2 regions of the Blautia luti genome follow, and region 2 is predicted to be linked to the other one. Evidence: riboswitches for the same ligand, from Rfam matches in the RefSeq annotation. Region 2 holds a riboswitch; the other holds the start of a gene.
The links. Region 2 has a riboswitch for ZMP and ZTP ahead of R8695_RS03960 (IMP cyclohydrolase). Riboswitches for the same ligand answer to the same signal wherever they lie in the genome.

Region 1: another riboswitch for ZMP and ZTP. It lies ahead of R8695_RS01945 (formate--tetrahydrofolate ligase); the one in region 2 lies ahead of R8695_RS03960 (IMP cyclohydrolase).

What each region holds. Positions count from the first base shown of each region.
Region 1 is NZ_AP028156.1:412,187-428,289, forward strand. It holds gene xylB (xylulokinase) at 1-1,380, shown strand, start outside; gene R8695_RS01945 (formate--tetrahydrofolate ligase) at 1,759-3,444, opposite strand; ZMP/ZTP riboswitch at 3,612-3,697, opposite strand; gene R8695_RS01950 (DUF1700 domain-containing protein) at 4,047-4,493, shown strand; gene R8695_RS01955 (isopeptide-forming domain-containing fimbrial protein) at 4,823-9,484, shown strand; gene srtB (class B sortase) at 9,481-10,302, shown strand; gene R8695_RS01965 (GntR family transcriptional regulator) at 10,463-11,569, shown strand; gene araA (L-arabinose isomerase) at 11,651-13,150, shown strand; gene R8695_RS01975 (xylulokinase) at 13,257-14,861, shown strand; gene R8695_RS01980 (hypothetical protein) at 15,477-15,677, shown strand; gene R8695_RS01985 (rhodanese-like domain-containing protein) at 15,904-16,103, shown strand, end outside.
Region 2 is NZ_AP028156.1:843,892-859,994, reverse strand. It holds gene R8695_RS04000 (InlB B-repeat-containing protein) at 1-469, opposite strand, end outside; gene R8695_RS03995 (hypothetical protein) at 633-848, opposite strand; gene glyA (serine hydroxymethyltransferase) at 1,166-2,404, opposite strand; gene R8695_RS03985 (iron-containing alcohol dehydrogenase) at 2,698-3,882, shown strand; tRNA gene R8695_RS03980 (tRNA-Phe) at 4,165-4,237, shown strand; gene R8695_RS03975 (3D domain-containing protein) at 4,335-5,438, opposite strand; tRNA gene R8695_RS03970 (tRNA-Gly) at 5,698-5,770, shown strand; gene R8695_RS03965 (phosphoribosylaminoimidazolecarboxamide formyltransferase) at 6,141-7,325, opposite strand; gene R8695_RS03960 (IMP cyclohydrolase) at 7,377-8,090, opposite strand; ZMP/ZTP riboswitch at 8,148-8,228, opposite strand; gene R8695_RS03955 (peptidoglycan recognition protein family protein) at 8,379-9,227, opposite strand; gene guaB (IMP dehydrogenase) at 9,336-10,793, opposite strand; gene R8695_RS03945 (DUF6106 family protein) at 10,950-11,453, opposite strand; gene groL (chaperonin GroEL) at 11,594-13,213, opposite strand; gene groES (co-chaperone GroES) at 13,270-13,554, opposite strand; gene codY (GTP-sensing pleiotropic transcriptional regulator CodY) at 13,898-14,680, opposite strand; gene topA (type I DNA topoisomerase) at 14,995-16,103, opposite strand, start outside.

The DNA of each region.
Region 1 (16,103 bases), 430 kb from region 2:
ATCGTATCCAGAGAATATCCATTATATTTCCCGCATCCAGGCTGGTCTGAGCAGAAACCGGAAGACTGGTTTGCACAGAGCATGGAAGGTATGAAGGAACTGACAAAGGATATCGACAAAACTCAGGTAGCCGGAATCGGTTTCGGCGGCCAGATGCATGGTCTTGTAACACTTGACAAAGACGACAATGTAATTCGTCCTGCAATCCTCTGGAATGACGGACGTACAGGTGAAGAGACAGAATACCTGAACACAGTGATCGGAAAAGATAAACTCTCTGAGTACACAGCAAATATCGCTTTCGCAGGCTTCACGGCACCGAAGATCCTCTGGATGCAGAAAAATGAGCCGGAGAACTTTAAGAAAGTAGTAAAGATCATGCTGCCAAAGGACTATCTGGCATATCGTTTGTCAGGTTCTTTCTGTACAGATGTTTCCGATGCTTCCGGTATGCTTCTTCTTGATGTAAAGAATCGCTGCTGGTCAAAAGAAATGCTGGAGATCTGTGGAATCACAGAAGAACAGCTTCCAAAACTGTATGAGAGCTGGGAAGTAGTAGGAACTCTGAAACCGGAGCTCGCAAAAGAACTTGGATTCGGTGAAAATGTAAAAGTTGTTGCAGGTGCAGGTGACAATGCAGCTGCTGCTGTAGGAACTGGTACAGTTGGTGACGGACAGTGTAATATTTCTCTTGGAACATCCGGAACTGTATTTATTTCCAGCAGGAAATTTGGTGTGGACGAAAACAATGCACTTCATTCTTTCTGCCATGCAGATGGAAGCTATCATCTGATGGGATGTATGCTCAGTGCAGCCTCCTGCAACAAATGGTGGGCAGAAGAAATTCTTCACACAAAAGATTTCGCAGCAGAGCAGGCTCCAATCCAGAAACTTGGAGAGAACAATGTATTCTTCCTTCCATATCTGATGGGAGAGCGTTCTCCACACAACAACCCTGATGCAAGAGGTGTATTCTTTGGAATGTCCATGGACAGCACAAGAGCAGATATGACACAGGCTGTTCTGGAAGGTGTTGCATTCGGACTTCGTGATTCCCTGGAAGTTGCAAGAAGCCTTGGAATCAAGATCGAAAGAACCAAGATCTGCGGCGGCGGAGCTAAGAGTTCACTGTGGAAGAAGATCATTGCAAATGTTATGAACCTGAAAGTTGATGTCCTGGAGAACGAAGAAGGACCATCCATGGGTGGTGCAATGCTTGCAGCAGTAGGCTGCGGTGCTTACCCGGACGTAGAAACAATCGGTAAGAAATTTGCCAAGGTTGTAGATACAGTAGAACCAGATCCTGAACTGGTAGGTAAATATGAAGAAAGATACCAGAAATTCAGAACTCTGTATCCGGCTATGAAACCGTTATTTTAACCGAATCAAGTAAGTCCCCTGCTTCAATTGCGAAAAGCAATAAGCAGTGGGTGGGGACTTGCTTGTATCAGGAGGAGTGCAAGCTCCTTCTGATAAACTGCGGAGCAGTTATTCGGTGTAGAGCCGCGTAGCGAAGCGGATTGCGAATATCCGCTTGACGATATAGAGATGGTATAAATATAAATGCCGCTGTAGACAAAAAACTACAGCGGTATTTTTGTGCGTAAAACAGCACGATAATAAAACCTGTAAAATAGAACATGATTGAAGCAGGGGTACAGCATAAAAACAGGCGGGAAATCTTCCCGCCTGTAAAATCATCTGGACATATATCATATATAAATATGAATTTTTTGGTTTTGATTGAGTTCTGTAAGCTTAGAACAGACCTGTGATCTTACCTGTTTCGTCTACGTCGATTCTCTCAGCAGCCGGAACTTTCGGCAGACCTGGCATGGTCATGATCTCACCTGTGAGGGCTACGATAAATCCAGCACCAGCAGAAATCTTCAGATTACGTACTGTAACTTCGAAGTCTGTCGGAGCGCCAAGTTTGGTCTGGTCATCTGTTAAACTGTACTGAGTTTTAGCTACACAGATCGGGCAGTTGCCGAAGCCAAGAGCCTCTAACTGTTTTGCCTGTTTCTGAGCGTTTGCTGTCAGAACAACTCTCTTACCTCCGTAAACTTTCTGAACGATCTGGTTCAGTTTGTCTTCGATAGAACCTTCCAGTTCATATGCATAGGAGAAGTCATTTGGTTCTTCAGCAAGACGGATTACTTCTTCCGCAAGTTTGATTCCGCCTTCGCCGCCTTTTGCCCATACTTCAGAAAGAGCAACATTAACGCCGAGTTCTTTACATTTTGCTTCTACAAGATCAAGCTCTGCTTTTGTATCTGTAGGGAATGCATTGATAGCAACTACACATGGCAGTTTGTATACATTCTTGATGTTGGATACATGTTTGAGCAGGTTTGGAAGACCTTTCTCAAGTGCTTCCAGGTTCTCGTTGTTGAGGTCAGCTTTTGGAACACCGCCGTTGTATTTCAGAGCACGTACTGTAGCTACGATAACAACTGCACTTGGTTTTAAGCCTGCCATACGGCATTTGATGTCGAGGAATTTCTCAGCACCAAGGTCTGCACCGAAACCAGCCTCTGTGATCGCATAATCAGCAAGTTTCAGAGCCATCTTTGTAGCTGTTACGGAGTTACATCCGTGAGCGATGTTGGCGAATGGTCCGCCGTGTACGATTGCAGGAACGTGTTCCAGAGTCTGTACAAGGTTTGGTTTCAGGGCATCTTTTAACAGAGCTGTCATAGCACCTTCTGCATGAAGGTCACCGGCTGTTACAGGTTTCTGCTCAGAAACTTTACCATATGTATATCCGATGATGATCTTGGATAATCTTTCTTTCAGGTCTTTGATGTCACTTGCAAGACAGAGAACTGCCATGATCTCAGATGCAACTGTGATGTCGTATCCGTCTTCACGAGGCATACCGTTTGTTCTTCCACCAAGGCCGTCTACTACGTTACGAAGCTGACGGTCGTTCATATCTACGCATCTCTTCCATGTGATCTTACGTGGGTCGATGTTTAATGCGTTGCCCTGGAAAATATGGTTATCGATCATAGCTGCAAGTAAGTTGTTTGCTGCACCAATTGCATGGAAGTCACCTGTGAAGTGAAGGTTGATATCTTCCATAGGAACAACCTGTGCATATCCACCACCTGCTGCACCACCTTTTACTCCGAATACCGGTCCTAAGGATGGCTCACGAAGAGCTACCATAACGTTCTTGCCAAGTTTCTGCATAGCATCTGCAAGACCTACAGTTGTAGTAGTTTTTCCTTCTCCGGCTGGAGTCGGGTTGATAGCTGTCATGAGGATCAGCTTTCCATTGGGTTTATCTGTCTCTCTTAAGAGATTGTAGTCGATCTTTGCTTTGTATTTTCCGTACTGTTCCAGATATTTGTCATCAATACCTGCTTTCTCCGCAATCTCAGTGATTGGAAGCATTTCGCATTCCTGTGCGATCTCGATGTCTGATTTGAATCCCATAATGTTTTTCTCCTTTCGTCTCCGCATAACATGAAAAACTGTTGCTAATCACTTTACTTTATTCTCAGCAACGAAAAAATACTCATCAGAGAAACCGGATCTGACAGTCTGATGAAAAATTTAAAATAAAAGTTCACCAAATAAAAAGGGCAGTATCTGAAAACTTCAAATACTGCCCAGACGGTCGGCATTTACAAACCTCCGACTCCCCGTGGTTTGCATTCCACTCTTTCCGTCAGTACTCGAAGGTTCCTCCAATTGATGAATACAATATAGCATTTTGAGAAAAAAATGTCAAGAAAATCTTGCGAAAATGTCAAAAAAATTAGATAATCTGGATGAAATTTATGCAAATTCAATAATAATGAAGAACAGAAAAGAAGTTGATGAAATAGTGTCTCGTTTATATAATTATGAGCCTGTTAAAAAATAAACATATTTGTGAATAAAAAAGTTATTTTACAGCATTGTATTACTGAGAAAGAAGTGAAGAACAGCAGTTTATAAGTTTTTCATAAAAAATTTATGATTATATTAGTTGCCATCTGAAAGAAGTATGATAAAATAAAACCACAAAATCCCATGTACAGGAGATTAGGTAAATGAACAGAACCGAATTTCTAACTATTCTGAGAAATCAGCTTGCCGGGCAGATGCAGGAAGGTAAAGCTGAGGCACACATAAGATATTATGAAGATTATATTCAGTCCCAGGTCAGAAAGGGACGTACAGAAGAGGATGTTCTGGGTGAACTTGGTGATCCCAGACTTATTGCGAAAACTCTTATAGAAACAGAAGACAGCCAGCCGCAGGCAGGATACGGGCAGTATTCCAGCTATGGAAGCGGTGTAGAAGAGTCTGTCCAGCCGGAGAAAAGATGGAAGAAGATCCTGGATCTTTCCACCTGGCAGGGAAAGGCAGTGGTGATCGTAGGCGCGGTCCTTGCCATGATCCTGATCCTGCTGGTTATAGGAGCGGTGCTTCCATTCTTTATTGTTCTGACTATCGTTCTTTCAATCCTTTCCTGGATTAAGAAGCGTACTAATTAATAAATATCATCATCAGGCTTTCCTTCTGGAAAGTCTGGTGTCTAAAATTTCAATTCTGAAATCTGAAAATCCATTCCTGAAAATTTTTATTTAAGAACTTTTATTCAAAAATCTTTATTCAAAATTCCTGTTTCAGTTTGACGGGAGTGCAGTATTTATTACGAATATCCGTTTGACTCAAATAGTAATCATTTAGTTTCTGATCTACGAGTCTTTATCCATTTTATTCTTTATTCACGCATTTCAAACATATTTTCCCTATTCTCTAATCCTGCCATGAAAGGCAGAAAAATCAAATTTATTAAAAGTCTTAAAGAAAGGAGTCTATCATGAACAACTCAAAAACATTTCACAGAGGCTCTGTCCTGACAGCATTCTGTCTGGCAGTCCTATTCGCTCTGCAGGCGGTCTGCGCCCTGCTTCCGGCCTGCATTGTGCGGGCAGCTTCCTCTGATTCTGTAGAAATATGGGACGAGGATAAAAAAGTAGATTACGGATATCGGTTCAGCATGAAATTTCAGCCGGGAGTCTCAACCTATGAATCCTTTGGATGTGATAACCTGGACAGAGAAGCTTTTTCGGATAATGGAAAAAGTGACCGTGATACCGAATGCGTTCGTGTAACATCTGACTATAAGCCTGGAAGCGCAGGAATGCGTTACAACAACGTAGGAAAAGATGCCAACGGGAACATTGTAGATGTCCGCATGACACTTCTGGGAGTAGAGAACGCAGAACCGCGATACGATATGCGTACTCCGGAATCCATTGTTCAGAATCAGGGAGGGCTTACCTTTGCGTGGAAAGATAATGAAGCATATCCAATAGTAGGTTTTTCTAAGAACAGCATTGGGGTTTTTATTTATTCTGTGGGATATGCGAAAGTTAATTTCCAGTTTCTGAAACACGGAACGGATGAACCGCTGTCTATCAGCGGTCATGGAACTATTCGGGATATTGACGCAGGACAGGGCGTGCGTATTCCGTCAGACAGTGGACTGGATAATGTGTATTTGCTGAAAGATAATGATTTCCTGACTGTGGACGGAAATTATGTAGTATCACCTGTGACAGCCATAGAGCCGGATGACCCCAGAGGATGGCTGAATCTGTTTTACAACACAGATAATTTCACTGTAGAATTCAGCCATCAGTACAGACTGGACAAATGGGATCAAAGCCGCCAGGATGGGATCGAGAAAGCCGGTTCCCAGAAGAAATGGGCAGAAAACATGAAAAAGAAATATCTGGATCCGGATGGAAACAGTTACTGCGCTAATTTCCAGGGGCAGAAAATCTGTAAAGCATATGCATATTTCGACTTTACTTCCTATTGTTTCGGAGATGTGGAGATGAAAAAGGCACCGGAGAAACGTGTGGGAGAAGCTGGATGTACCTGGGACCAGGCAGAAGCAGCCGGGAAAGAACAGCCATTTACAATTAATGACTGTGAAGAATTTCAGTATATGATCCAGGCAGAGACTACTCCGAACAAGCTGAAAACATTTGTGATCAGGGACACATTGGAGGATTGTCTTACTATAGATGATGCATCTAAGGTTTCTGTTATCAATGATACAGGTCTGGATGTAACAGGGCTGTTTGACATCGCCGTGGAGGGACAGACTATTACCTGCAGTGCGAAACCGGAAAGTCTGGCACCGGAGAGTTTTACTGACAATCAGGTGTATACATTTGCCCTGAGGGTCCATAGAAAGACAGAATCTGATTTCAATTCGGCAGAGTATCTGCAGCAGGATGGCTGTACACTTCTGATCCCTAACAGTGCGTCCATGACTTATGAACGTACTAATGGAACAGGTGATACTATGAACACAGATACAGTCTGGGTGAAGGGAATCATCCAGCCGGATCTTCAGGTAGAGAAAAATGTATCCAGATATGAATGGATGACAGGAGACATCATCGATTATACAGTAACAGTGACTGAGAAAAAACAGAATGTATGGGCTGCAGATGTAGTGCTCACAGATGAAATACCGGCAGGACTTCAGCTTCTGGAAGGACAGTACAGTGTACAGACAAGTCCCGGCGCTGCGTCAGCTGTATTGTCTGCAGCAGACAATGGATGGAGAGTGGAATGCCCGGTTCTCAGATATAATGAAACGATCACAGTACAGTTCAGATGCCAGGCACTGGAAGAATCTAATGGTCAGGAACTGGAAAATATTGCTACAGCTACAGCAGGAAATATGATCGACCCGGAAACAGGAGAACAGCAGTACCGCAGGGATATGGCAGAAGTATGGCCCAACAGTCCGCAGTTTGAGATTAATAAGACTGCAGATAAATATGAATGGCAGCAGGGCGGTGAAGTTGTCTACCGTATTGTTGTAAATAACACAGAAGCGGGAACCATTGCGAAAGATGTCAATATAACGGATATCGGGCTTCCGGAAGGTCTGGTGCTGGCAGGAGGAACTGACAGTATAGAAATCCTGGGAGTACAGCAGCAGGTCAATTATCCTGTACCGGATAAGAAGTCTGGTCAGGCATATGAGATCCGTCCTGTGGAATCACATATGGAAGCGGATGAAAAAGGTTTCAGATTCTACTGCTCTTACCTTCCGTACAGCCAGCCGGTTACGCTGATCTTCCATTGTACAGCACAGGAAACTGCCAATGGACATGAAAGTGTGAATGCGGCAGGAGCATCTGCGTCAAATGCTGCAGAACAGGAAGATGATACGGAAGTTTATGTAAATACCGGATCATTCAGCATTGAGAAGACTGCAGACCATTATGAGTGGCAGGTAGGAGAAAAAGTAGAATATACGGTAAAGGTTGAAAATGTAAATCAGGGAACCATAGCCAGAAATGTGACTGTATGGGATACACAGATGCCTCAGGGACTTGCCTTGACATCTGAAGACAGTGTATCTGTGGATGGAATCCCACAGAGCGTGATTCAGTCTGTAGCAGGAACTGAGGATACTCCCAATGAGCTGAATCCGGAATACTATAATGAGACAGAGGAAAAAGAAGTAAGTTATGAACTTCTTCCGGAAGATGCAGGCTGGAGACTGAATATTTCAGATCTTCCCTCCGGCTGCCCTGTAACGATTACTTTCCATTGTACAGTTACAGAGGAAGTGAATGGAATGGAAAGTATTAACATTGCCAATGTACAGGCAGAAAATGCACCGGAAACATCCGATGATGCGGAAATTTATGTAAACACTGCAGCTTTGGATATTCAGAAAAGTTTTCAGAATCCATATCTGGAAAATGGAGACGGACGTGCGGAAAACGAATTCCGGGTGGGAGAACAGATTGATTATCTGGTAACTGTCAATAATCTTCAGAAAGGTTCCATAGCCAGAAATGTGGTGATCAGTGACAGTTCCATACCGGAAGGTCTGGTTTTGTCAGGAGAGGAAGGTGCTGTTACTGTAGAAGGAGTACCAGCTGTGATTCAGAATCCTGTGGCAGGAACAGATGATGCAGGAAATCAGCAGGATCCGGATAATTATAACGAAACTGTGGAAAAAGCAGTGGAGTGCCAGGTAACACGGCAGGAGAATGGATGGATCGTAACAATTTCAGATCTTCCATATCAGACACCTGTAACTGTGAAATTCCGCTGTACAGCTTCTGACAGTATCAATGGAATGGAGGTTGTAAATACAGCACAGGCCTATGCGGACAATGCACAGGTTGTAAAGGCATCAGCGAAGATCTGGGTGAATTCCCCGGTAATTCATGTGGAAAAAACAGCAGACCAGGAAATCTGTAAATACGGTGATATCATTACATATCGAGTAAAGATGACCCAGGAACAGAAAGGATGCGTGGCAAGGGAAGTAACCCTTGAGGATACGATGGATTCTGAGGGAGTAAGCCTGCTGCCGGATTCTATTGTACTCCTGGATGAAAACGGAGAGCAGATCAATGGAGCGGCAGAGAACGGAGAGCATGGATTTCTTCTGCGGACAGGCCGAAACCTGATTAAAGACGAAGTCTACAGTATCTGTGATAATGACCGTGGCGGCATTCTGGAGCAGGTAATGCCCAATCCTCTGAACTGTACAGAACAGAAATCCATGACTGTACAGTATCAGGTAAAAGTAACAGAAGAAGGCCAGGAAGATTTCAAGGTTTGTAATACAGCAGTGGCAGACAGCAGGGAAAATAATCCTGGTTCTGATGAAACAGAGACAGAGATCATACGGCCTGCTCTGGAAATCGTAAAAGAATCCGACAAGAAAGAATATGTATCAGGGGAAAAAGGATACTATAAACTGGCTGTGCGCCAGTTAAAAGAGAATATCACAGAAGAAAATATCGTGATAAAAGATGAGATCAGCACTCCAGGAGCAACATTGAATCCGGAAAGTATTGTAATAAAGAAAAATGGAGAGATCCTGAAAGATACAGTGATCGACAGTTCAGATACAGGTTTCGTTATCCGAACAGGAACAGGCCTGTCAGACAGAGATACTATGGAAGTATGCTATGAGGTGCTCTTTGAACTGGAAACTGACGGAACACAGACGATCAGAAACTGTGCAGGAGCCAGCGGAGATCTTTCCGGGGAAGTCTCTGACGAAAATGAAGTTACCGTAACGAGAACCAACGGGGACGGAGATAATGGTAACGGGGACGGAGATAATGGTAATGGAGATAATGGAAACGGAAACAATGGAAATGGAGACAGCGGAAACGGAAACAACGGCAACGGAGATAATGGAAATGGAAACAATGGAAACGGAAACAACGGAACTGGAAACAACAGCGGATCAGACAAAGGAGGATCCGGCGGATATTCTTCAGGTAACGGAGGAAGCAGCGGATATTCTTCAGGGTCCGGCTATGGAAATTACGGCGGAGGATCTGTAGCAGGAATATCCAAAACAGGAGATGTAAGACCATTTAAGATCATGAGCATTATTGGAATCCTGGGAATTCTCATGATGACCGGCGGTATTGCCGTATATAGAAAGACAGCCAGAGGAACAAAAAAGAAATGAAACGGCTGAAAGCATTTGCAGTGGGGATGATCCTGGCTGCGGCAGGGTTGATGTTCTATTGCGGAAGTTTCTATATAACCAGCCACAGACAAAATAAAGAAGCAGAAGAAAACTGGAAGCAGATAGAACAAACTGCCCATACAAGTGAACAGACATCTGAAGATCATGCTGTGAAACAGAAGAAACGAAAGGAGAAAAATAAAAAACAAAAGATCAGGGAATCCTTCGGGATTTCCTGGGAAAATTTAAGAAAGATCAATCCCCGGACAGTTGCCTGGATTACTGTCCCGGGAGCGGATATTTCTTACCCTGTAGTGCAGGGAGACGATGATGAATTTTATCTGAAGCATAACTTTCAGGATGAGGAGAATCTGTTCGGCTGCATTTTTCTTGGAAAAGCGAACAGGAAAGATTTCTCGGATTCCCACAGTTTTCTGTATGGCCATAATATGCAGGGAAATATGATGTTTGCCAATCTGAACCGTTATGAAGATCCTGCTTATCTGGAACAATATCCTGAATTTGAGATCATTACACCTGAAAAGAAATACACCTATCGAATCTTCTCCGTAGAACAGGCGCAGGAAGGAAGTACAGCATTTGAGTACGGATATGATCTGTCAGGAAATGCATACAGAGAACAGCTTATGCTACTGAAAAACCATTCTCTCTATGATACAGGGATCATGCCTCGCTCAGATCGGCAGATTGTCACACTGGTTACGTGTAATTCCAGACTGGACCAGACAGTGAGAATGGCGGTTCATGGGAATCTGAGAAATACTCTGTCCTGGAGTCAGTATAGTGCCCGTAAGTAGATATGGTCTTTGCAATTAAAACAGAAATTTTTCTGATTCACATAAAAAGACCGAAAAAAGTAATGAAAACTCTCCTGATATTTTGTATAATTTGTGCATAAAAAACAACTTGTTCACACATGCGTACAAGTTGTATCCTAAGTACAGGAGGGAAGAAAACATGACAGAGAATGGAAAGCCTAAATATTTTTCCCTGATGGAGCAGCTGAAGGCAGACATTGTTTCAGGTGCTATCTGCCCGGGGGAAAAGCTTCCTTCAGAAAATGAACTTTCACAGAAATATTCTCTCAGCAGGCATACGGTGCGGAAAGCACTGGGGATACTGGAACAGGATGGATATGTAGAAGCATTTCACGGAAAAGGGACATTCTGCTCTGAGAATATGAGCCATATCCGGAAGTCCAAGAATATAGCAGTAGTTACTACTTATATTTCTGACTATATTTTCCCAAGGCTGATTCAGGGAATGGACAATGTACTGTCTGAAAGAGGATACAGCATTATCCTGAAAAATACAGGAAACAGCCGTCAGAAAGAGGCAAAATGTCTGGAGGAATTGCTGAAAAAGGATATCGATGGTCTGATCATTGAGCCAAGTAAAAGTGAAATGGTCTGCAAACACAGGAATCTTTATCAGAATCTGGATAAATTTCAGATTCCATATGTGTTCATTCAGGGAATCTACTCTGAGATGAAGGAGAAGCCGCATATTCTTATGGATGATGCCAGAGGCGGATATCTGGTCACCAGATATCTCACAGAACTGGGACACAGAAATATCATGGGATTTTTTAAGGCAGATGATATGCAGGGGCTGGAACGCCATAAGGGATATGTAAAAGCACTGCAGGAAGCCGAGATTTCCTATGATCCGGACAATGTGGTCTGGTTTCATACAGAGGACAGGAAAGTCAAGCCTGCGCTGATCGCCAGAGAAATGCTGGAAAAGGGAAATCTGCCGGACGGGATTGTCTGCTACAATGACCAGATCGCGGTACAGGTGATGGAAGAACTTGAAAAGGCGGGAATCCGTATACCGGATGATATTTCTGTTACAGGTTATGATAATTCACTGTATGCGCGGAGAGGCACAGGAATCACCACTATCGCCCATCCTCAGGAAAAGCTGGGAGAAATGGCAGCAGAGCTGATTATGGAAAAAATCAACGGTGTTGCGGAAAAGGACAGCAAAGTAGAGCGCCTGATCCAGCCGGAACTGATCATCAGAGGTTCCTGCGCAGTTAATAAAAAGAAAGACAATATGTAACTATTCAGCATCCTATGAGGTAACACACTGCGGGACAGTTACAATAAACAAAATATAAAAAATCCAGGGAGGAATTTTATCATGAAAACAGGAAGAAACTACAAATTCTGGTTTTGCACAGGTTCACAGGATCTTTACGGAGATGAATGCTTAAGAAAAGTTGCAGAGCATTCCAAAATTATTGTAGAAGAATTAAATAAGAGCGGTGTACTTCCATTCGAACTTGTATGGAAACCAACACTGATCACAAACGAACTGATCCGTAAAACATTCAATGAAGCAAATGCAGATGAGGACTGCGCAGGTGTTATCACATGGATGCATACTTTCTCACCGGCAAAATCCTGGATTCTTGGTCTGAAAGAATATAGAAAACCACTTTGCCATCTGCATACACAGTTTAATGAAGAAATTCCTTATGACACCATCGATATGGACTTCATGAACGAGAACCAGTCTGCACATGGCGGCCGTGAATATGGTCACATTGTTACAAGAATGGGAATCGAGAGAAAAGTTATCGTTGGCCACTGGGCTGACAAAGAAGTTCAGGAAAGACTTGCTTCCTGGATGCGTACAGCAGTTGGTATTATGGAAAGCAGCCATATCCGTGTTTGCCGTGTAGCTGATAATATGAGAAACGTAGCAGTTACAGAAGGTGATAAAGTAGAAGCACAGATCAAATTCGGATGGGAAGTTGATGCTTATCCTGTAAATGAGATCGCTGATTATGTAAAAGACGTAGCTAAGGGCGATGTTGATGCATTAGTTGACGAATATTACAGCAAATACGACATTATTCTTGAGGGAAGAGATCCGGAAGAATTCAAACGCCACGTAGCAGTACAGGCCCAGATCGAAATCGGATTTGAGAAATTCCTGGAAGAGAAGAACTACCAGGCAATCGTTACACACTTTGGTGATCTGGGTGCTCTTCAGCAGCTTCCTGGACTTGCAATCCAGAGACTTATGGAAAAAGGCTATGGATTCGGTGCAGAAGGTGACTGGAAGACAGCAGCAATGGTTCGTCTGATGAAAGTCATGACAGCAGGAATGAAAGATGCTAAGGGAACTTCCATGATGGAAGACTATACATACAATCTGGTACCTGGAAAAGAAGGAATCCTTCAGTCTCATATGCTTGAGGTTTGCCCGTCTGTTGCAGATGGCAAGATCGGCATCAAAGTTTGCCCGCTTTCTATGGGTGACAGAGAAGATCCTGCAAGACTTGTATTCACAAGCAAGACAGGTCCGGCTATCGCAACATCCCTGATCGACCTTGGCGATCGTTTCCGTCTGATCATCAACGATGTAGAGTGTAAGAAAGTAGAGAAACCAATGCCGAAACTTCCTGTAGGAAGCGCATTCTGGACACCACAGCCAAATCTTAAGACAGGTGCAGAAGCATGGATTCTTGCAGGCGGCGCTCATCATACAGCATTCACCTATGACCTGACAGCAGAGCAGATGGGTGACTGGGCAAATGCAATGGGTATTGAAGCTGTTTATATTGACAAAGATACAAACATCCGTGACTTCAAGAACGAACTGAGATGGAATGAGCTTGCATACAGAAAATAATGTATAGCCAAAACCGAAGAAAAATGAGATAATAGAATCAGAGAGGGTTGCTGCCCCGGAACATACGGGCGGCAGCCCCGAATAAGATTATGGGAGGTTTACATAAATGGGAACAGCAGAAGCAAAAGCAGCGATCCTTGCAAACAAAACAGCACTTGGTATTGAGTTCGGATCCACCAGAATCAAGGCAGTACTTGTGGATGATAAAAATCAGCCGATCGCATCCGGCGGACATGAGTGGGAAAACCGTTACGAAAACGGAGTCTGGACATACAGCCTGGAAGATATCTGGACAGGTATCCAGGACTGCTATCAGGATATGGCGAAGGATGTAAAAGCGAAATATGATGTAGAACTGGAATCTGTAGGTGCACTGGGTATCAGTGCCATGATGCATGGTTATATGCCTTTTAATAAAGAGGGCGAGCTTCTTGTACCATTCCGTACATGGAGAAATAATATCACTGCAGAGGCCAGTGAGAAGCTGATGGAACTGTTTAACTATAATATTCCTCAGAGATGGAGCATTGCCCATTTGTATCAGGCAATCCTGAACGGAGAGGAGCATGTAAAGGATATCGATTATATTGCAACTCTGGAAGCTTATGTTCACTGGAAGCTGACAGGAAAGAAAGTTCTGGGAATCGGCGATGCAGCAGGTATGTTCCCGATCGATACAACAAAAGCAGATTATAACCAGGAAATGGTTGATAAATTCGACGAACTGGTAGCTCCTTACGGATTTTCATGGAAATTCCGTGACATTATGCCGAAAGCACTTGTTGCAGGTGAAGATGCAGGTGTCCTGACAGAAGAAGGTGCAAAACTCCTGGACGTAACCGGTAAACTGAAAGCCGGAATCCCGATGTGTCCTCCGGAAGGTGACGCAGGAACAGGTATGGTTGCCACAAACAGTGTTGCAGTCCGTACAGGTAACGTTTCCGCAGGAACTTCTGTATTCGCAATGATCGTACTGGAGAAAGAACTTTCCAGACCGTATAAAGAGATTGATATGGTTACCACTCCATCCGGACATCTGGTAGCTATGGCTCATTCCAACAACTGCACTTCTGACCTGAATGCATGGGTAAATATATTTAAAGAATTTGCAGAAGCTATGGGTATGGAAGTAGATATGAACAAACTTTTCGGAACCCTTTACAACAAAGCTCTGGAAGGTGATCCGGACTGCGGCGAACTTCTGTCTTACTGCTACTTCTCAGGCGAGCATATGACAGGATTCGAAGAAGGACGTCCGTTATTTGTACGTTCCCCAGAGAGCAAATTCAATCTTGCAAACTTCATGAGAACCAATCTGTATACATGTCTTGGTGCCATGAGAGTAGGTCTGAACCTTCTGTTCGAGAAAGAGAATGTAAAAGTAGACCGTCTCCTGGGACATGGTGGATTATTCAAGACCAAAGGTGTAGGACAGCAGATCCTGGCAGACGCAGTAAATGCACCGGTATCTGTAATGTCCACTGCAGGTGAAGGCGGCGCATGGGGAATCGCACTTCTTGCTTCTTATCTTGTAAACAAAGAAGAAGGCGAAACTCTGGAAGCATTCCTTGACAATAAGGTATTCGCAGATCAGGAAAGCAGCACACTGGATCCGAAACCGGAAGGTGTGGCTGGATTTAACGCATTTATGGAGCGTTACATGAAAGGACTTTCCATTGAAAAAGCAGCTGTAGAATCAAAAATCTGGTAAATATATGAAAAAGAAAGGCATTCTCCTCTGAAAATGGGGCAGGATGCCTTTTACATTTCATAGAAAATTAGTCTGATATAAAAAAGTCTGCCACATTTTTTGCCACATATTGAGGTGTACGACAAAAAGTTGTAAAATAGACCTATCAAGTCCGAGAAAGAACCTATGAGAGGAGTGAAACATCATAACTGTGATCAGACAGACTTCGAAACACGTTCTCTGGCGCGTATGAAAATAAGAAAATAAAAAGGAAAAGAAAAATATAGAAAAAAGCCATAAACACACGGATACCTGCCGCGTATTTATGGCTTTTTTATGTCACGGGGCTTATTTACAGAAATTTTTGCAAATATAAAGAGAAAGACCCGGCAGGGGAGCTGCCAGGCCTTTCGAGGGGAGTATAAATAATTAAATAAGGGGTTTATGTAAAAAAAATTATTGAAGGGTAAATTTTTTTTACATCTACGATTATAATATAGCTTGGTGAAAAAAGCAACATTTTTTGATGAATATTCCGAAGGGTTTTTGGAATAATAGTATTGTCATTAAAAATTGTGAGGGTTTTCCGGGAAAACCGGGACTTTCCCTTAGAAACCGCATTAGGAGGAATGAAAAATGGCAAAAAACTATGAATATGAAAGCAAAAACAGCAGAAATTATGCAGGAAGCTCAAATAAGAACAGCTACGGGGACGAAATGAACCGTACAGACAATTTAAGAAGCAAAAATGAGTCGGACTGCAGAAATAAGGCAGGCAATAAGGCGAAAAACAAAACTTCTCAGTCCTACAGATCAGAAGAAGACGAGCAGTACTGATTCATACAAAAATGAAAAATAGAAATGCAGCAGGGCAGTTTTATATTGTCCTGCTGTATTTTTATACCTGGAAAATTATTCCGTATCATTTCTATGATTCAAAAAGCTCTCCGGGCAGGATCGAACTGCGTCGGCGAGGAATTATGTCACGGAAGATCCTGACAGTAATCTCCAGGTGAGCAATCCGGCCATCTCCGGCATAGGATATAACAAAAAGGAGTCTGCCATGTTTCCGGTGGAAACTATTTCTGCAAAAATGCTGGATTATTATGTGGACCGCAGAGATTCACTGATCATAGATCTCAGGGAAAGAGAAGAGTTCAATAAAAGTCATGTGAGAGGTGCAGTTAACATTCCATATGAAGAAGCGGACAGCTATGCCCTTTTTCCAAAGGATAAAATCCTGGTGATGTACTGCGACCGTGG
Region 2 (16,103 bases):
CCACCTTTCCCATGGCATAGGTTCTGGAATCGCCCACAAAGATCACCCTGGAATACTTTCGCGGCATCTGAATGTTTTTTCCTGAAAGATTCGGCTCTGCACTGCGCCTGAATTCTACTGCATATAGATTCATATTGCTTTTTACAGTTATAGTATCACCGGATTCATACGCCGGATTGGCTGTTCTTCCCTTAACTTTGGACCAGCCCATAAATGTACAGCCTTTTTTGTTTGCCATGGACGGCAGTTTTAATTTTCCATTGGATACGGTATATCTTTTATATATTTTCCCATTGCTGTAACGGAAGGTAACTACCGGCTGGCTGTTCAGTTCCGGTTTCGTTTCTGTACCATTGCTAAACAGATTTGAAACAGTACTTTTCCCCTGTGCCTCCAGCACATTTCCCGGAGTCCCCATACACAAAAGCAGTCCCGCAAGTACTCCGCACAATATTTTCTTTATATTCATTTGATTTTCCCCTTGGTATCCTGCTGTTTGTCTGCTGTATTTGTTAATCCTTTTTTAATATATCATATACTTCCGGAGACAACAAGCTTACAATACAGGTAATTTCTTTTACTTTCCATCCTTTGGCAGCTGCGCATGAAATTTTATAAGTTCCTGTTTCACATTATATAAGTTTCTGATTGCTGTAAATGTTATTCTCATATTTTCCATAATAGTCAAAATTCAGTTTCTTTTTCATCAGGATTCCTTCATCTCTATAGTTTTCCTGAATGCTCTCTGTTACCTGTGTCTGCATACTTTCATATGCAGCAGCCGGGAAAGTTCCTCTCAACAGAACTGCACTGGCAGTCATTGCACATAATAACTTTCTTAATCTCATAGCATATCTTCCTTTTATTCTTTCTAAAATATTAGTAATATGCTACCTCTACATAATATTACGTTAATCTAAGAATGTCAACATGGATGTTACATTTTTGTTAAATTATTTAATATTCATTTAATTTTTTAAATTCAGATTCAACCTCTATATTTATTTTGACTGTTTCTTTATCATTCCCCATCTTCAGGATTTAACACTGACATTTTCGACAGTAATAAAAATACCAAAATTCCTGTTTACAACGTATAAGGAATTTTGGTATTTCTAATCTTATTTTTTCTTATCAAATTAATTCAATACCCACAAAATATTTCTTATCCAACCAGCGGATATTTGTCTGTAAGTTCTTTGACGATTGCTTTCGCTTTTTCCTGGCTTCCTTCTTCTTTTAGAGTCATAGCGATTGCTTCTGCGATCTTGTCCATGTCTTCCGGTTTCATCCCGCGGGAAGTAACTGCCGCTGTTCCAAGACGTACACCACTTGTAACAAATGGAGACTGTGGATCATTCGGGATTGCATTCTTATTGCAGGTGATGTTTACCTCATCAAGAAGAGTCTCCATCTGTTTACCCGTAACACCCAGGCATCTGAGGTCAACCAGCATCAGGTGATTGTCTGTACCACCGGAAACGATGTCAATGCCTCGTTTCTGAAGTCCCTTGCAAAGTGCCTGCGCGTTCTCAACGATCATTTTTGCATATTCTTTAAATTCCGGCTGGAGTGCTTCTTTGAAACATACGGCTTTGGCAGCAATCACATGCATCAGAGGACCGCCCTGTATTCCCGGGAATACAGCTTTGTTAAAGTTGAATTTCTTTGCATTCTCTGCACTGCTTAAGATCAGACCACCTCTTGGTCCACGCAGAGTTTTATGTGTAGTTGTCGTTACAACATCTGCATAAGGGACTGGGCTTGGATGCTGTCCTCCTGCTACCAGGCCTGCAATATGTGCCATATCCACCATCAGATAAGCACCAACCTCATCCGCGATCTCACGGAATTTCTTAAAATCAATAATTCTGGCATAGGCACTCGCACCTGCTACGATCAACTTTGGTTTATTCTCAATGGCGATTCTTCTGACTTCTTCATAATCGATCACACCATCATCATTTACCCCATAATATACTGGCTTAAAGTAGGTTCCGGACATATTGGCAGGGCTTCCATGTGTCAGATGTCCACCATGGTTCAGATTCATACCCATTACTGTATCTCCCGGCTGCAGCATCGCAAAGAAGACTGCCATATTTGCCTGTGCTCCTGAATGCGGCTGTACATTTACATATTCACATCCGAATAATTCTTTCGCACGTTCAATTGCAAGAGTTTCTACCTCATCTACACAGGAACATCCTCCGTAAAATCTCTTCCCCGGATATCCTTCTGCATATTTATTTGTAAGGGGGCTTCCCATAGCTGCCATAACTGCTTTACTTACCCAGTTTTCTGAAGCAATCAGCTCAATGTGGGAATTCTGGCGTGCAAACTCCGCCTCGATCAGATCCGCGATATCTTTGTCTGTCTTTGCTACGTCATTGATTGAATACATTTTAATAATCCTCCTTCGTTATATGCTCAGTAATTATCCCGATTATAACGAATTCTATCCATCGTGTCAATTCCAAAAAGACATTTGTCCGCGTATCAAAAATATTTAGATTTTTATTTTTAAATTTTCTAATATTTTTTGACTATTTTTTCATTATTTGCTTTAATATAAAAAAGAAATATTAATCTAATAAATATCCTGCACTTTTTGACAAGCCTTCGTTATGAAACAACGTACTTACCTGATTTGATAAAGTAACTATCACAAAAAATTAAAGGAGGAAACTAAATATTATGAGAAATTTTGAATATTATACCCCAACCCGCATCATCTTCGGCAAAGATACCCACCTTCAGACAGCTTCCCTGCTGAAAGAATATGGTGCACACAAAGTACTTATCCATTACGGCGGTCAGAGTGCTGTCCGTTCAGGACTGATTGATGAAATTACTGCTAATTTAAAAGAGACAGGAATTGAATTTGTCACTCTGGGCGGTGTTGTACCTAACCCTCATCTTTCCAAAGTCCGTGAAGGAATTGAATTATGCAAAAAAGAAAATATAGACTTCATTCTGGCTGTAGGCGGTGGAAGTGTCATTGACTCCTCCAAAGCCATCGGATATGGTGTGGCAGATCCAGACACAGATGTATGGGATTTCTGTCTGAAAAAAGCAACTCCTACCGGTTGCTTGCCCATCGGTGTAGTCCTTACAATCGCAGCTTCCGGAAGTGAGATGAGCAGTTCCAGCGTGATCACAAATGAAGAAACCAAAGAAAAAAGAGGATGTGCAAAAACCGATTACTGCAGACCCAAATTTGCCATTTTAAATCCCCGACTCACTTACACCCTCCCACAGTACCAGACAGAAAGCGGCTGTGTAGATATCCTCATGCACACCATGGAACGCTACTTCGTAAACATTGAAACCATGGAGATCACTGACAGCATCAGCGAATCCCTCATGCAGACTGTTATCTACAACGCCCGCATCCTTATGAAAGAACCGGACAACTACAGCGCCAGAGCCGAAATCATGTGGGCAGGAAGTCTCTCCCACAACGGACTGACAGGATGCGGCACAGGCGGTGGTGACTGGGCATGCCATCAGCTTGAACACGAACTGGGCGGAGTCTACGATGTCACCCACGGTGCCGGTCTGGCAGCAATCTGGGGCAGCTGGGCTCGATATGTCTATCAGGTAAATCCTGAGCGTTTTGCACAGTTCGCAACCAATATATTCGATATCCCCTGCGGAACTGACTTCGAAAAAACAGCTCTTGCAGGAATCGAAGCTATGGAAGACTTCTTCCGCTCCATCAATATGCCCACCAATCTCCACGAACTAGGCCTGGATCTCACCGAACAGGAAATCCACGACCTCGCCTTCAAATGCAGCTTCCACGACACCCGCACCATTGGCGTCTTCAAACAGCTCAACATGAAAGACATAGAAAAGATCTACCTCATGGCAAGATAGCTTTTTCCAATAACAAATAGTTTCTTCCAATAACCAGCTGCGAACAATAAATGTCTTCTGACACATCTGCATGAGGTGTATCAATACTTAGCTTCCTGCCTCCGAAGCCGTGTCAGAAGACATTTATTGTTCGCAGCATCCCCATTAAACGCCCTAATTGTTACTGTTCACTCCGTGCACAGTAACCCCTAATTTTCTCTTTTTTCAAAAAATTCAAAAAATTTCTTGCATTCCCCCACCCAATATGATAATATAAAACCCGTGGTAATTATCACCATCAATGCCCAGATAGCTCAGTTGGTAGAGCAGAGGACTGAAAATCCTCGTGTCGCTGGTTCGATTCCGGCTCTGGGCATTTTTTAATTCCTTTACAAACCAAAATACAAAACGGGTGTATGTCATATGACATACACCCGTTTTTTTATCACTCTATATTATTATAAAAAACACCTTTACTGCAACAGATAAACATCTGTATAATAAACCCCTTTCTCCTCCCCTTCCTCATGAGTCGCAACATAAATATCAATACAATTCTTCTTGATCGCACCTCCACAATCCTCAGCCACATAAACCTGCCCATTGATCACAACCTTGGACCCATATGGAATCTGCGTCGGATCTACAGCAATCGTTCTGTTGGTCGTCGCAGTCACCCCGGTAGAGGTAACTCCATTAGCCCACGGACCGCAACAGATACTGCACGGACAATAATGAGTGATCTTAAATGTACCCAGCGGCTTCAACGATGCATCGGAAGACACAGCAACAGGAGTCCCCACCTGTACTCCATCTACAGAAGGATCCTTAGATGCAGTAACACCATCCACAGCATCAGCGAAAACCCCCTCGCCCTTACTCTTATGGATCACCCCTGCCTCTTCACCATCAACCTTGGCAATCTTTTCCGCTTTCGCTGCTGCCTTGGCAGAAGTGGTCTTCTCCAAAACACTGGTAGGAATATATCCGATCCCTTTCTTTCCATTCTCTTTCTTATAGGATATCTGGCTCCAGATCTCATTAATGGTAGCAAGCCGCTTCACTGAATCCTCCTGGATCACTTCTCCTACCACTTCTCCGTCCTTCTTTCCCGGATAATCCAGAATATCGCTGTCCTTCAACGCAGTAAATGTACCCTTCGTCTCTTCCACCTGATCTCCATTATCTATCTTCGCGGTAGGAATATACCCGATGATCTTCTTCGTGCCATCTTTGGTCTTCTTTTCATAATTCACCTTGCTCCATCCATTATCACAGACAGCCACCCGATCCATGGAAGTTCCCAGATACACCTTCTGAAGTTTCTCTCCATTCTTCCCCGGCTTCAACCGGATATAAGTAGACTTCGCAGAAACAGTTACCGTATCTGACTTCGCCATGACACTCACACTCTTCCCGCTGCCATTATCTATCTCAAAAATCTGAGGCGTCTTGTTATCCTGCTTATAAGAATTCAACGTCCCCTCATAATCCAGGATCTCCGCTGAAGCTGTCACACTCCCGGAAGGAGCCACCAACACCGCACACAGCAAAGCCGCCAGCAATCTTCTCTTCATCAATAAATCACATCTCCTTTATATCGCACAGTCACCTGCCCAAACTCAAACAACCGCCGGATTCCCATCCACATATCCCGGACGCAAACCAGCCCTCAAATCTCCCCCATCATACCACACCCCCTCCCCATTTGCAATTTACCACCCCACAGTTCACCAAAATTTCAAATTCCCGAATTTTTTCGAACAAATTCCAAAAAACATTTGACAAATCCCCACACCTGTAGTAATATATATTTTGTTATTAAGACAACCCAATGCGATAGTGGCGTAGTTGGTAACGCGCGACCTTGCCAAGGTCGAGACCGCGGGTTCGAGCCCCGTCTATCGCTCTTAAAGAATCAGCCAGTTGCTGATTCTTTTTTATTTCCTCTAATTCAGCAGGCACCTTTCTCTGTATCATATTTCACACATACCGTCCTCTTCCTTTCGAACAGTCTCCTATTTTAAATCTGAACACATTTTCCAACAACCAGCGTGGGAGCCAGAAGGTGTTTGACCACATTTGCAGGAGTCTTAGAAAAAGTTAGTGCCTGGGAATCTGCGTTATGTAAAAAAATCTCACTGTCTGAGCCGCTCGTCGGCGAGTTTGAGATTTTTTTACATGCCTTTAGCAGATTCCCAGGCACTTAGTTTTTCTTAGGCTCCGAAACCGCGGTCAAACACCTTCTGGCTCCCGCGCGTCCCCACGCCAAAATTTTCTTAGTGATGGAACAGTCTGATTCCAGTAAAGCTCATCACAATTCCATATTTATTGCAAGTATCAATCACATCCGCATCACGCACAGAACCACCCGGCTGAGCAATGTACTTCACCCCGCTCTTATGCGCACGCTCAATATTATCACTGAATGGGAAGAATGCATCAGATCCCAGTGTAACATCTGTCATCTGATCCAGCCATACACGTTTCTCCTCTTTCGTAAATACTTCCGGTTTCTCTGTGAAAGTTTTCTCCCACATACCGTCAGCAAGTACATCCATATATTCCTCTCCAATGTAAACGTCAATCGCATTGTCACGTTCTGCACGGGAAATCGTCTCTTTAAACGGCAGGTTCAGCACCTTCGGACACTGACGGAGGAACCAGTTATCAGCCTTCTGTCCTGCTAGTCTTGTACAATGTACACGTGACTGCTGTCCTGCACCAACACCAATTGCCTGCCCGTCTTTTACGAAACATACGGAGTTGGACTGTGTATATTTCAGGATGATCAGAGAAATCTTCATATCACGTTTCGCTTCCTCTGTAAGCTCTTTATTCTCAGTCACAATATTGGAAAGCATCTCATCATCGATCACAAGTTCCTGGCGTCCCTGCTCAAAAGTTACGCCAAATACTTCTTTATGTTCCAGTGGAGCCGGTACATAATTTTCATCAATCTGGATCACATTGTAATTGCCTTTTTTCTTCTGTTTCAGAATTTCCAGAGCTTCCTCTGTATATCCAGGTGCGATCACACCGTCAGATACTTCTCTCTTAATAAGAAGTGCAGTATCTTTATCACATACATCTGAAAGAGAAATGAAATCTCCGAAAGAAGACATTCTGTCTGCGCCACGTGCTCTTGCATAAGCACATGCTAACGGGGAAAAATTCTTCCAGTCCATATCATTTACCCAGTAAATCTTCGCCAGAGTCTCTGTAAGAGGAAGCCCCACTGCAGCACCTGCAGGAGATACATGCTTGAAGGATGTTGCCGCCGGAAGTCCTGTAGCTTTCTTCAGGTTTGTTACCAGCTGCCAGCCATTAAATGCATCCAGGAAGTTGATATATCCAGGTCTTCCGGAAAGAACTTTGATCGGAAGTTCTGAATTGTCTGCCATATAAATTTTCGCAGGTTTCTGATTTGGGTTACAGCCATATTTTAATTCGAATTCTTTCATTATATTAATCCTCCGTACGAATCAAATAAGTATTCTGAAATTAATTTTCTGTTATTTATTTTTATTAATAATTTTGCTCTCATAGTTACCTGTTTCAATATCAATATATCTCACAAACAGAGAAACTTTGTTATCTTCATTCAGGCTGTTCCAGAGAAGCTCTGCGAACTCGTCCATGTCATCCGGGATTGCTACCAGTTTCGGCTCTCCCTCGAAGCTTGGAAGTGGATTTCCGTCACATTTATAGGTATGAATGAAATGACCCTCTCCTGCAATGGCATTCTCGTATGCAAATGTATAACGGTTACATGCATCCGGATTTCCATTATTGCTCTTGAGAATTGACATTGCATAGTTGAATCTGCCGTTCTCTACATGCATCACACCGGAAATACGAGGTGTGTAGTTCGGGCCGTCCGGCTCGAATTCCCTGCATCTTAACGCCTGCTCGAAAGTAAGCTGATGATCCATTCCTTCATAGATCGTATCTGTCTGGTCTCCGTTGGTTACGATTGTTTTGTTTCCCAGTACACGTACAGGTGCGTAGATGATCAGGCTTGGATCTGTAAGTTTGGACGGGTCAAATGCCTGTGTGCGGATTCCCTCGCCCTCTTCTACAAATACTCTGTTTCTGCTGTTCTCGCTTCTGCCCATGATGAAATAAGCTGTCACTGCTTTCTTACCGTCTGCAGAACGTCCGATCACAATTCCTCTTCCAGGATAGGAATTCTCTTTCAGTTCTTTTTCCAGTGATAACATTTCCATAATTTTTCTCCTTTTCTTATAAATAAGGTCAAAAAAAGCCTGGGAAACCCTTTATCTCCAGGCTGCCCAGGCGGTCGGCTTATCTCTACGCTGCACTCCCTGTAGGTACTCCTACTTCCGCCAGTCATGCAGGCACTGTTGTGAAAAACTCACACGCTGTTATTATAGTACAATACTTCTTCCGTGATTTCAAGACAAAAATTTTTTTTCCATGCTGATTTTCTATTTTGTTGCTCTTCGCTCCATGCCCGGTAATTCTGCTGCTACCGTTCTGTTATGTTACCTCTTTTAATTACTCTGAAGCGCATAATCCGTTTCAATCTGCGCTGCAATATCTCCTTTCATCTGCGCCCATGCATCCGGATTCTCCACATAGTATTTCGGACAGTCCTTACCTGTGACATCATAATGCCGGATCACATTCTCGGATGTCAGTCCGAATCTGGTGCACAGCCATGCGGTCAGCTTCACCACCGAATCATAGGTAGAATCATTAAATTTCCCCGTTTCATCTGCGTGGCAGCACTCTATGGAAAGTGTATCCACATTCCTTGAATTGGTCGCATAGGACATCTCCGATGTAGGAATACACTGGACCACTTCACCCTCCAGTCCTACCACAAAATGACTGCTCACCTTTGTTTCCTGGGTACTGGCCAGGTTTTCAAAGTAATCCCTGTTGGCCATGGCTGTCGCCCCTGGATTAGCTGTATAATGGATTGCGATATACTGCACACTGCTAATAGGGATCTGAGGTCTGGAATATTCATTGGGCGTGAGCAGCTCTACATCAATATAAGGAGCTCCCTCCTGCATCCACTTTTCAGGACCGTCTGTGCTCCCACTGTCACTTTCTATCTGTTCTTCCTGCTGTCGGCTCATCCAGTATCCTGCAATTACCCCCGCAACTGCCAGAAATACCAGAAAAGCCAGAAATACTCTCAGATTTCTCTGAAAAACTCTGCTGGTTCTGGAAGACTTACGGGTTCCGGCCCTTCTGACAGATACCTTCTTTTTTCGAGGCTTTGCCGGTGAGGTCTTTTGTACTGTGCGGGAAGGTCTGGCACTTTTTCGTACTGTGGTCTGGGTTGTTTTTCCAGTTTTCTTTGTTTCGCTGTTCCCCTTTTTCGAAATCATCTTCTCTTTGGTCACCTGTTTTTGGAAAAAAAGATGCCCCGCAGGAGCAGTGAAAAGATCACCAACCGGATCCTTCCCTGCTGCCAGCCGGGCATATCTTTCTGTTATTTATTTATCATCTACGCTATAGTTCGGAGCTTCCTTTGTAATATGGATATCATGAGGATGTGATTCCTTAAGGGAAGCAGCAGAAATCTTAATAAATCTTCCTGTAGTCTTAAGAGTTTCGATATTCTCGGCTCCACAGTAACCCATACCGGAACGAAGACCACCCATAAGCTGGAATACAGTGTCCTCCACATGTCCCTTGTAAGCAACACGTCCTTCTACACCTTCCGGAACAAGCTTCTTCGCATTCTCCTGGAAATAACGGTCTTTACTTCCATTCTCCATAGCAGCGATAGATCCCATACCACGGTATACTTTATATTTTCTTCCCTGATACAGTTCGAATGTTCCCGGGCTCTCATCGCATCCTGCGAACATGCTTCCCATCATGCAAACATTAGCTCCTGCTGCGATGGCTTTCGTGATATCTCCTGAATATTTGATACCACCATCTGCAATAACCGGAATGCCATAGCGGTTGGCAACTTCATAGCAGTCCATAACTGCTGTGATCTGCGGAACACCGATACCTGCAACAACACGGGTAGTACAGATAGATCCAGGTCCGATACCTACCTTCACTGCATCTACACCGGCATCGATCAGAGCCTTTGTAGCAGCACCTGTAGCAACATTTCCTGCAATTACCTGAAGGTCAGGATATGCGGCCTTGATCTCACGTACAGCTTTCAGAATGTTCTCTGAATGGCCATGTGCAGAGTCGATTACGATCACATCTACAGAAGCCTTTACCAGTGCTTCCACACGTGCCAGGACATTCGCTGTGATTCCCACTGCTGCACCGCAGAGCAGACGTCCCTGCTCATCTTTGGCTGCCAGAGGGTATTTGATCTGTTTTTCAATATCTTTGATGGTGATTAAACCTTTTAAATTAAAGTTGTCGTCTACAATGGGTAATTTCTCTTTACGGGATTTGGCGAGGATCTTCTTTGCCTCTTCCAAGGTGATTCCTTCTTTGGCTGTGATCAGTCCTTCAGAAGTCATGCACTCTTTAATCTTCTTAGTGAAATCTGTCTCAAATTTCAGATCACGGTTGGTGATGATACCGACCAGCTTTCTGCCTTCTGTGATCGGCACACCGGAGATACGGAACTTCGCCATTAACTCATCTGCGTCCTTAAGTGTATGTTCAGGAGATAAATAGAAAGGATCTGTGATAACACCATTCTCAGAACGTTTTACCTTATCTACCTCTTCTGCCTGTGCTTCAATGGACATATTCTTATGAATGATACCGATACCGCCCTGACGCGCCATGGCGATTGCCATACGATGCTCTGTTACCGTATCCATACCTGCACTCATCATAGGAATATTCAGTTTGATTTTTTTGGTTAAGTACGTTGTAACATCTACCTGATTCGGAATTACCTTTGAATATGCCGGAACTAACAGAACGTCATCAAAAGTAATGCCTTCACCAATGATAGTACCCATTGCATTTCCTCCCTTGCGTATATGAAATTAATTTAGTAATAAAAAGTAACTATCCTGCAGTCTGTTGTGAAGTTACTGAACAGTTACAATAAAAATAAGGAACCAGTAACTGGTCCTTTATTTTGTGTAACAGTGTAACAAAAATCAGATTCCGTGTCAATCCAAAAAAACTTTGCTGGGTGCTGAATTTTTCATAGCCTGTGCCAGTTTCTCATCCGGCTCCAGGATGATCTTGCAGGTATCCCCGTCCAGTCTGGTAATAACACCGTAGCGTTTATGTTCCGGATTTCCTGATGAAAAATCCAGTACTTTCATCTTCTGATTTCCATTATAGTAGTCCATTCTGTGTGAATTTAACGGTGCTGCCAGGTCTGCATCTGACAGTTTGAAACTCTTTACTCTTTTTCTCTTGGTCTTCGCCATAACCATATCAATGTCGAAATCTCCATTGATAAACAGATATTCATATTCCACATCTGTCTTCGGGATCACGAAATAGCACGCAATTCCCAGTATGATCGCTGCGATAAGAAGCAGCGGAGTGATAAAAAGTCCTGCAAAAACAGCCAGTGCTGTCAGAACGATCAGACCGTATTTCACCAGACTGTCTTTAGCTGTGCGTTCTCTTTTTACCAGAAGTTCTGAATACAGATCACCCATTCTTCTTTTCTCCTTTTCTTGTGTTCCGGTTCCGGACATTCCGGACCTTTGAGGTTCATTATATCATAAAACGGAACCATCGTCTATGACGACGGTCCCGTTTTCATGTGAAGATTGTATGTCTAAATTATTTTATAAGATTACATCATTCCCATTCCCGGGTTAGCAGCCGGTGCAGGTGTATCTTCTTTAATAATTGCAACAGCAGATTCTGTTGTCAGTAATGTAGATGCAACACTTGTAGCATTCTGAAGAGCGCTTCTTGTAACCTTTGCAGGGTCAAGGATACCTTCACCTACCATGTCTACATATCTTTCGTTCAGGGCATCGAAACCGATTCCCGGTTCGGATTCTCTTACTTTGTTGATGATTACGGAGCCTTCCAGTCCTGCATTTGCAGCAATGCGGTACAGAGGAGCTTCCAGAGCTTTCAGGATGATGTTTGCACCTGTCTTCTCGTCACCTTCCAGAGTTGCAGCAAGTTTTGCAACTTCTTTGGATGCGTGGATGTAAGCAGATCCGCCACCTGCGATGATACCTTCTTCTACTGCTGCTCTTGTAGCTGCAAGAGCATCTTCCAGACGAAGTTTCGCTTCTTTCATTTCTGTTTCAGTGGAAGCACCAACACGGATAACAGCTACGCCGCCAGCCAGTTTTGCAAGTCTTTCCTGTAATTTTTCTTTATCGAATTCAGATTTTGTTTCTTCGATCTGTCCACGGATCTGAGCAACACGGTTTGCGATTGCATCTTTGTCACCCATACCATCAACGATAACTGTGTTCTCTTTTGCAACTTTAACAGATTTTGCACGTCCTAACTGTTCCATAGTTGCATCTTTCAGTTCCAGACCAACTTCTTCTGAAATTACCTGGCCGCCTGTAAGGATTGCAATATCCTGAAGCATTTCTTTTCTTCTGTCGCCATATCCCGGAGCTTTGACAGCTACTACCTGGAATGTTCCTCTTAATTTGTTTACGATCAGGGTTGTAAGAGCTTCACCTTCTACATCTTCAGCGATGATGAGAAGTTTCGCACCAACTTTTACGATCTGCTCCAGTAATGGAAGGATTTCCTGGATGTTGCTGATCTTCTTGTCTGTGATCAGGATATATGGATCTTCCAGGTTTGCTTCCATTTTTTCCATGTCTGTTGACATGTATGCGGAAACATATCCACGGTCAAACTGCATACCTTCTACCAGGTCAAGTTCTGTGTGCATTGTCTTGGATTCTTCTACTGTGATAACGCCGTCTTTGGAAACTTTTTCCATAGCATCTGCTACTAACTGTCCAACAGTCTCATCGCTTGCGGAAATAGATGCAACGTTTGCGATCTGTTTCTTGCCGCTGATTGTCTGGCTCATGTTCTTGATTGCTTCTACAGCTACATCTGTAGCTTTCTTCATTCCTTTTCTGAGGATGATCGGGTTAGCGCCTGCTGCCAGGTTTCTCATTCCTTCGTGAACCATAGCCTGTGCAAGAACAGTAGCTGTTGTTGTACCATCACCTGCTACATCGTTTGTTTTGGAAGCAACTTCTTTGATCAGCTGAGCTCCCATGTTTTCGAATCCATCTTCCAGTTCGATTTCTTTTGCGATTGTAACACCGTCGTTTGTGATAAGCGGAGCACCGTATGGTTTGTCAAGAACTACGTTTCTTCCTTTCGGTCCTAATGTTACTCTTACTGTATCTGCTAATTTATTTACACCAGCTTCAAGAGCTGCTCTGGCTTCTGCGCCGAATTTAATTTCTTTTGCCATGATAAAATGACCTCCTGTTTAAATTCTGATCTTTCTATATTACTGTCTGTTGTGTCTTATTTAACGATTGCAAGAATATCATTCTGTTTTACAATGATGTATTCTGTGCCGTCCATCTTTACTTCTGTTCCTGAATATTTGGAGTAGATAACTTTATCACCTACAGCTACTTCCATTTTTACTTCTTTGCCATCAACTACTCCGCCAGGTCCTACAGCTACTACTTCTGCCTGCTGTGGTTTCTCCTGTGCCTGTCCCGGAAGAACGATTCCGGATTTTGTTGTTTCTTCTGCTTCAACCTGTTTTAATACAACTCTGTCACCTAAAGGTACTAATGTCATGATCTATAATCCTCCTTTAATCTCCGAATGATTGCCGCCTTTTTCAGCAGCTGTTCCGGCATCTGTCAAACCCTGCCGATTTTTGCTAGCACTCTTTTACCTCGAGTGCTAATCACTGTCCTTATATTATTGAAAAAGGGGTAATTTCGCAAGTTGTTTTAGCATTATATTTTTAATGATATTCTCTTTTTTACTCTTATTTACTCTGTTTTTCTCTTGTTTTCTTAATTTACAAATAATTTTATTCAGAAAAACTTTCTGCCCGAGACCAAAAAAAGCCCCGGCGTTCAGGCCTGTATAAAAGCTGATACACCGGAGCTTCTCTTTTCATATCGTGTCTTTATTATTTCTTATTTCTCTGTGCCTTGATCTCTTCCAGTTCATCAAAGATCACTTCATTGAGTACCTTAATGTAGGTTCCCTTCATACCGGAAGATCTGGATTCGATCACACCTGCACTTTCAAATTTCCTCAGTGCATTTACAATAACAGATCGGGTGATTCCCACGCGGTCTGCGATCTTGCTGGCAACCAGGATTCCCTCATCCCCGTCCAGCTCATCAAAAATGTGGATGATCGCTTCCAGTTCGGAGAAGGAAAGTGTATTAAAGGCTGATTTCACTACCTGCTGTTTCCTGTCTTCTTCGGCATTCTCTTCATGGACAGCACGCATCATCTCAAGTCCTACCACTGTAGTTCCATATTCACTGACGATAATATCCTCAATATCATACGGTTTATCGAAACGATACATAAATACAGTACCCAGTCTTTCACCTGCAATATCAATAGGATTGATGATTCCCTGATAGCTTCCTGAAACATGCTCAAATCCTAATGTCTGAAGATTCACGTTCTCTTTCGTGGACAGAACACCAAGAAATCTTTCATTTAATAAGGAGTCCACATAACCTCCGACCTTATCCTCAATAAGCTCTGTAATTTCTTCCACTCCTGGACATAAACTGACGCCCAGAACCTTTCCTTTCTTACTGAGCACCAGAATATTAGAACTCAGGGTTTCCATCAGGACCTGGCAGATATCGTTGAAAACTACCTTACTGGAACTGCTGTTATGCAGAAGTTTGTTGATTTTTCTTGTTTTATCCAGCAACTGAACGCTCATGTTGTCCTCCTTTCGCTATGGAGCTGTAAGCCCCGGTAATTGCTGTTTTTCTACTTATAGTTTAATATTACACGTTCCAAGTATAAATTGCAAGATAAATTTTACTATTTTTCATTTTATCTTTGCTTTTCTGAAAATAGATTTCTTTCCCAAATATTATTCAACAAATACAGTTTAACTGCCGGAAAATATCTGCTTACACAGGCATTCCTGTAAATAGGGTTCTCCTGATTCCGGTCTTCCAGAAAACCAAAACAGCAGAAGAGATCCTCATTCTGCTGCTTTTATTGGAAAATTATATTCAATTGCTGTAATTATTTCTCTTCCGATGGTTTCGACTCTACATATCCACAGGTTTCCTGGCTGCATGCCAGTTTATTCCCCTTTTCCACCATGTAGCTTCCACATTTCGGGCATTTCTTCACAGATGGTTTCTGCCAGGACATAAAATCACATTCCGGATTATCCTCGCATCCGTAATATTTACGTCCTTTTTTGGTCTTTTTCAGTACCAGTTCCTTGCCGCATTTCGGACAAGGCACACCGATCTTCTCGAAATATGGCTTGGTATTTCTGCATTCCGGGAATCCCGGGCATGCCAGAAAACGTCCGTGAGGACCATATTTGATCACCATGTTTCTGCCGCAATTGTCACAGATCACATCTGTCACTTCGTCCTGGATATCTACTTTCTCCAGTTCTTCCTCTGCTGCATCTACATCTTTCTTCAGATCCGGATAGAAATTGCTTACTACAGTTTTCCATTTCACAGTTCCTGCTGCCACACAGTCCAGAAGACCTTCCATGGTGGCTGTAAAGTTTACATCAACAATACTCGGAAATGCCTGCTTCATAATATTGTTGACCACTTCACCCAGCTCTGTGACATAAAGATTCTTCTGCTCTTTCGCCACATAACGACGGCTGATAATGGTGGTGATGGTCGGCGCATAGGTACTTGGACGTCCAATTCCCAATTCTTCCATGGTCTTTACCAGGGACGCCTCTGTATAATGAGCCGGCGGCTGGGTGAAATGCTGTTCCGGTTTCAATTCTTTCAGAGACAGCTTCATCCCTTTCTCCAGGCTCTGGTTCAGCACATTTCCCTTCTTCTGATCCTCCTCATCTGTATACACAGACATAAATCCATCGAAAGCGATCTTGGACGCAGATACTGTAAATACATACTCATCTGCCCCGATCTTCACAGAAGTTGTTTCATATCGGGCAGGTGCCATACGGCTTGCTGCAAAGCGCTTCCAGATCAGCTGATACAGACGGAACTGATCTCTGGAAAGTGATTCCTTCAGGGCTGCCGGTGTGCGGGTAATATCCGTAGGGCGGATGGCTTCATGGGCATCCTGGATCTTCTGACCTTTTTTTACTGTTTTTTCTGTTCTGGATACGTAGTTCTCTCCGTACT